2 regions of the Streptomyces sp. NBC_00390 genome follow, and region 1 is predicted to be linked to the other one. Evidence: riboswitches for the same ligand, from Rfam matches in the RefSeq annotation. Region 1 holds a riboswitch; the other holds the start of a gene.

Region 1 (3,165 bases):
AGGTCGTCGAGGAGTCCGCCGCGTCCCAGCAGCGCGAGGAACGCGGTGCCGACGACGACGGTGGGCAGCACGAAGGGAACGGTGACCACCGCCCGCAGCAGCCGCTTGCCGGGGAAGTCGAAACGGGCGAAGACATACGCGCCGGGCAGCGCGATCAGCAAGGTGAGCGCGGTGGATGCCAGCGCCTGCCATGTGGTGAACCACAGCACCCGCAGCAGTTCGGGCCGCCCGAGTACCTCGCCGATCCGTCCCAGCTGCCATACCCCGTCGACGTTCAGACCGCGCCCGACGATCGCGGTGACGGGGTAGGCGAAGAAGAGCGCGAAGAACGCGACGGGCACGGCGATCAGAGCCAGCCGCGCCGCGTTCCCGCGGAGGGTACTTCTTACTTCAGGACGAGCGAGGACCACGACTGGACCCACTGCTCACGGTTCTTGGTGATCGTCTCGGGAGCGACGGTCTCCGGCTTGTCGACGACCGCGCCGTGCTCGGTGAAGAGCTCGGGCAGCTTCGCGTCCTTGACCACCGGGTTCACGAACATGTTCAGCGGCATGTCCTCCTGGAACTTCTTGGTGATCAGGAAGTCCAGCAGGGCCTTGCCGCCCGCCTCGTTCTTCGCGCCGTCCAGCAGACCCGCGAACTCGATCTGGCGGAAGCAGGTGCCGGTCGCGACGCCGGTCGGGGCCTCGGCAGGCTGCGGGTCGGAGTAGAGCACCTCGACGGGCGGGCTGGAGGCGTAGGAGACGACGAGCGGACGGTCGGCCTTGGCCTTCTTGCCGCCGGCGGAACCGGAGAACTCCTCGTTGTACGCCTGCTCCCAGCCGTCGACGACCTTGACGCCGTTGGCGTCGAGCTTCTTCCAGTAGTCCTGCCAGCCCTCGTCGCCGTACTCGGCGACCGTGCCGAGCAGGAAGCCGAGGCCGGGCGAGGAGGTGGCCGCGTTCTCGACGACCAGGAGGTTCTTGTACGCCGGCTCGGCAAGGTCGTCGAAGGTCTGCGGCGGCGCGAGCTTCTTGTCGGCGAAGTACTTCTTGTCGTAGTTGACGCAGATGTCGCCGGTGTCGACAGGGGTGACGCGGTGCTTGTCCTTGTCCAGCTGCACTTCGTCCGCGACCTGGTCGAGGCCCTTGGCCTCGTACGGAATGAACAGGTCGTTCTGGAGGGCGCGCGAGAGCAGGGTGTTGTCCACGCCGAAGAAGACGTCGCCCTGGGGGGAGCCCTTGGTGAGGATCTCCTTGTTGAGCGCCGCGCCCGCGTCCCCGCTCTTGAGGACCTTGACCTTGTAGCCGGTCTGCTCGGTGAACTCCTTCAGTACCGCCGGGGACGCCGCGAACGAGTCATGGCTCACGAGTGTGACGGTCCTGGATTTGCCCGAGCCGCCGTCCGAGGAGTCCTTGGACTGCTCGCCGCAGGCGGCGAGTGCGGCAATGCCGAGGGCACCGACGAATGCGGTGCTGACGGCACGGCGAAGCTGGCTGTTCATGATGGTGCTGACTCCCTACGCCGGTATGACCCGGATCAGGTCCGAGGGTCTGCGGCCTGGCCGCACTCTCAGCGCTGTCTGCGCTCCCCTGTCGGAATGTTCATTGTTCATTTGTGCGAAAGCACGGGCACAGTATCAGCCATGGCCGGCAGGCCCTGCCTCAGCGCTCGGTCGCCGCGAGCTGTCCGCAGGCTCCGTCGATCTCCTGGCCACGCGTGTCCCGGACGGTGACCGGCACACCGTGGGCGGCGATGGCCTCCACGAACGCCTTCTCGTCCTCGGGGCGCGAGGCCGTCCACTTCGATCCCGGGGTGGGGTTGAGCGGGATCAGGTTCACATGGACGCGCTTGCCCTTGAGGAGGCGGCCGAGCAGATCGCCGCGCCAGGCCTGGTCGTTGATGTCGCGGATCAGCGCGTACTCGATCGAGATCCGGCGGCCGGACTTCTCCGCGTACTCCCAGGCGGCGTCGAGGACCTCGCGGACCTTCCACCGGGTGTTGACCGGGACCAGGGTGTCGCGCAGCTCGTCGTCCGGAGCGTGCAGCGACACGGCGAGCCTGCACTTGAAGCCCTCGTCGGCGAAGCGGTGCATGGCCGGCACCAGCCCGACGGTGGAGACGGTGACACCACGCTGCGACAGGCCGAGACCGTCCGGCTCGGGGTCGGTGAGACGGCGGATGGCGCCCACGACCCGCTTGTAGTTGGCGAGCGGCTCGCCCATGCCCATGAAGACGATGTTCGACAGCCGCGCCGGGCCACCGGGCACCTCGCCGTCGCGCAGGGCGCGCATGCCGTCGACGATCTGGTGCACGATCTCGGCCGTCGACAGGTTGCGGTCGAGGCCCGCCTGCCCGGTCGCGCAGAACGGGCAGTTCATCCCGCAGCCGGCCTGCGAGGAGATGCACATGGTGACCCGGTCGGGGTACCGCATCAGCACGGACTCGACGAGCGTGCCGTCGTGGAGCCGCCACAGGGTCTTGCGGGTGGTGTCGTCGTCGCACGAGATGTGCCGTACGACCGCCATCAGGTCGGGCAGCAGCTCGGTGGCGAGCTTCTCGCGCGCAGCGGCGGGGATGTCGGTCCACTGGGAAGGGTCATGGGCGTACCGCGCGAAGTAGTGCTGCGAGAGCTGCTTGGCGCGGAACGGCTTCTCGCCGATCGAGGCCACGGCCTCCTTGCGCTCGGCGGGCGTGAGGTCCGCAAGGTGCCGCGGGGGCTTCTTGGCTCCGCGGGGGGCGACGAAAGTGAGTTCTCCGGGCTTGGGCATGGTGCTACCAGTGTCGCAGACGGAATCCGGTGACCTGCGGGCCTTGATGCTCGCGGTGGTCGTCGTCCGTCGCCACTGGTTGCTGTGGGGCTCCTCGGACGGTCCACAGACGGCCCAGGGACCTGGCCGGACATGGCGGGACGTCCCTCGCTTGCAGGGCTACGCGGCCACGTCGACATTCAGGGCGGGTATGGCGGCCGGCTCGGTGTCCGCCTTCAGCCGCATCCGCTCGTCGACGACCTTCTCCCGCTCCACTCCCGCCCAGTACGGATGTGTGGTGACGGTGAGGGACAGCGCGACGCACTCCGCGCGCAGCCGCTCCACCGCCTCACGCTGCTCCCCGGTCCAGCCGGGGCTGTCCTGACGGCCACCAGTCACGACACCGGTGTGGGGATGCGCCTCCCCCTCCCAGCCG
Region 2 (3,165 bases), 3.8 Mb from region 1:
GCGCGTCCAAAGTGGTGCCGGCGGCGCACTCGCGGGCCTCGCCGTTGACGGACACCTTCAGTACGGAGACGTTCATGCGGGCTGCTCCTGGGGGACGGGGGAGAAGCGGCGGGGCGTGAAGGGGCGGGCCTCGTGCGGCAGTTCGCCGTCCGTCAGCGCGGCGGACAGCGCATCGCCGGTGACCGGCGTGAGCAGCACCCCGTTGCGGTGGTGGCCGGTGGCCAGCAGCAGACCGGGCAGAGCGGTCGGGCCGAGCAGCGGGGCGTTGTCGGGGGACCCCGGCCGCAGCCCGGCGAGCGTCTCGGTGAGGGGCAGCTCGGTGATCCCGGGCACGAGCTCGTGGGCGTCGCGCAGGAGCTCGTACACCCCGCCCGCGGTGACGGTCGTGTCCCAGCCGAGCTCCTCGCTGGTCGCGCCGACGACCAGCTCGCCGTCCTCGCGCGGCACGAGATAGACGTGGCTGCCGCGCACCACCGCCCGCACGGTGCGCGACAGGAACGGCGCGTACGCGCGCGGTACGGTCAGCCGCAGCACCTGGCCCTTCACCGGCCGCACCGGGGGCAGCACATCGTCCGGTACGCCCGCCAGCCGGCCGCTCAGGCTGCCGCCCGCCAGCACCACCTGGTCCGCGCCGAGCTCCGACCCGTCGGCGAGCGTCGCGCCCACCGCCCGGTCGCCGACCACCACGAGGCGTTCGGCCCACGTACGGCGCAGTTCGACGCCGGCCCGCTCACAGGCCTTGAGCAGAGCCGCCGCCAGCCGCCGCGGATCGACCTGGTGGTCACCGTCCACCCGAAGGCCGCCGCGCACACCGGGTGCGAGCATCGGCTCGAGGCGGCGGCACTCGCGGCCCGTCAGCCACTGCGAATCGAGGCCCGACCGGCGCTGCAGGGCGTGCAGTTCGCGCAGATGCGCGCGGTCGTCGGAGTCGAGGGCGACGGCGAGTGTGCCGCAGGCGCGGTAGCCGACCCGCTCGCCGGCGGCGTCCTCGATTTCGGCGACGAACGCGGGGTAGCGGCGCGCGGATTCGAGGTTGAGGGCGAGCAGGGTCTGCTCGCCGTAGTGGAGTTCGGTGACGGCGGCGAGCATGCCGGCCGCGACCTGTGCGGCGCCGCGGCCGGGCTGCGGATCGGCGACGGTCACACGCAGTCCGCGCTGCGCCGCCCGCCAGGCCGTGACCAGACCGATGATTCCGCCCCCGATGACAAGGACGTCTGGTGAACGAGACATGGGCGTCCAGCCCCTCCCTTCGCCGGCATGACCCGGATCAGGTTCGTACGGTCGGAGGCCGGCCAGCCTCCCTCTCAGCCCGGTCCGTCCGGGCTCCCGCGAGTGCTTTACGGTGGCCACCTTAGCCCCACGTCCCGAAGCGAAGTAAGGGAGCCGAAGCCCTGCCGAGGCCGTCCGCGGACTCCTGCCGGCAGCCTTGGCGGACCGGTCCTCGGACCGTGCCCGAACCCGGACCAGGGGTCACGTACCACGAGGAAGAGGGCCGGATCCGGGCCCTTCCGGAAGGGCGGCTGGACGAGCGCCGTCCAGCAGGTCCTGAAGCAAGAACCCTCCTGACGAACCGTCAGGTACGTAAGGTTGTCGGGTGAGCGAGCAGCAGACAGCACAGGGCGTACGGCGAGTGGTGGTCGTCGGCGCGGGCATGGCCGGCGTGCAGACCGCGGTGGCCCTGCGCGAGGCGGGCTTCACCGGCCCCGTCACCCTCATCGGTGCCGAACCCCACCAGCCGTACGACAGGCCCCCGCTCTCCAAGGCGGTCCTGCTCGGCAAGGCCGAGGGCTCGGCCTTCGACGTCGACTTCGAGGCGCTCGAGGTCGAGCTGAGGCTGGGTGTGGAGGTGACCGGCGTGCGCCCCGCGGCGCATGAACTGGACACGGCCGCCGGGCCCGTTCCGTACGACGTCCTGGTGCTGGCGACGGGCGCGGAGCCCATCACCCTCCCCGGCACCGAGGGGGTGCCCGGGGTGCATCTGCTGCGCACCCTCGACGACGCGGCGCGGCTGCGCCCGGTCCTGGCGGAGCAGCACCGGATCGTGGTCGTGGGCGCGGGCTGGATCGGTGCCGAGTTCGCGACGGCCGCCCGCGAGGCAGGCTGCGCGGTCACCGTTCTCGAGGCCGCCGACCGGCCGCTGGCCGGTGCGCTTCCCGCGCAGGTGGCCGCCCCGATGGCCGAGTGGTACGCCGATTACGGCGTCGAACTGGTCACCGGCGCTCGCGTGGCCGCGATCGAGGAGGGCTCCGTCGCCCTGGCCGACGGGCGCCACATCCCGGCCGGCGCGGTCGTCGTCGGCGTCGGTGCCCGGCCCGCCACCGGCATCCTCGCCGGTTCGGGAATCACTCTCGGCGCGGACGGCGCAGTCGAGGCCGACCGGTATCTGCGCACATCCGTGCCCGACGTGTACGCCGTCGGGGACTGCGCCTCCTTCCCCTCCGGGCGCTACGGCGAACGGCTGCTGGTGCACCACTGGGACAACGCGCTCCAGGGTCCGCGTACCGTCGCCGCCAATGTCATGGCCGACGCCCGCGGCGCGGAGCCGGAGGTCTACGACCCGGTGCCGTACTTCTGGTCCGAGCAGTTCGGGCGCTTCGTGCAGTACGCCGGTCATCACGCCGCGGCCGACGCCTTGCTGTGGCGTGGCGACCGGACCCAGGACACCTGGTCGGTGCTGTGGCTGCGCGACGGTGCGCTGGTCGCCCTGCTGGCCGTCGGCAGGGCCCGCGACCTGGCGCAGGGCCGCAAGCTCATCCAGTCCGGCGCGCGCCTCGACGCGGGGCGGGCGGCGGACCCGTCCGTCCCTCTGAAGGCGGCTGTCGGATAGCTTCCGGCTACCGACTGTCAGTCCCGGATGGCAGGCTTGTCCTGTGACCGAGATTGACGCAAAGATCGATGCCCTCGTCCCCGCCTGGCTTCACCTGCCGGACATCGCGGAAATGCTCGATGTCGAGGTGACGCGCGTGCGGCAGCTGGTCAAGGAGGGCCAGCTGATCGCCGTGCGCCGCGGTGAGAACCGGACGCTTCAGGTGCCGGCCGCCTTCATCGACGGCACGAAGGTCGTCAAGGGCCTCTCCGGGACCTTGACGCTCCTGCGGGACGACGGCTTCTCCGACGAAGAAATGCTGGAGTGGCTCTTCACTCCGGACCCGACCCTGCCGGGCA

What was found. A riboswitch is a leader RNA that binds a small molecule or an ion and turns the genes downstream of it on or off. The one in region 1 is predicted to bind thiamine pyrophosphate.
Region 2: it holds a riboswitch for thiamine pyrophosphate, as region 1 does, so the genes downstream of both, thiO (glycine oxidase ThiO) here and OHS70_RS10140 (thiamine ABC transporter substrate-binding protein) in region 1, are expected to answer to the same signal.

What each region holds. Positions count from the first base shown of each region.
Region 1 covers NZ_CP107945.1:2,479,946-2,483,110, forward strand. The annotation lists gene OHS70_RS10135 (ABC transporter permease) at 1-347, opposite strand, end outside; gene OHS70_RS10140 (thiamine ABC transporter substrate-binding protein) at 386-1,483, opposite strand; TPP riboswitch at 1,479-1,583, opposite strand; gene rlmN (23S rRNA (adenine(2503)-C(2))-methyltransferase RlmN) at 1,644-2,750, opposite strand; gene OHS70_RS10150 (hypothetical protein) at 2,910-3,165, opposite strand, start outside.
Region 2 covers NZ_CP107945.1:6,240,748-6,243,912, forward strand. The annotation lists gene thiS (sulfur carrier protein ThiS) at 1-76, opposite strand, end outside; gene thiO (glycine oxidase ThiO) at 73-1,230, opposite strand; TPP riboswitch at 1,228-1,340, opposite strand; gene OHS70_RS27565 (NAD(P)/FAD-dependent oxidoreductase) at 1,652-2,827, shown strand; gene OHS70_RS27570 (Rv2175c family DNA-binding protein) at 2,871-3,165, shown strand, end outside.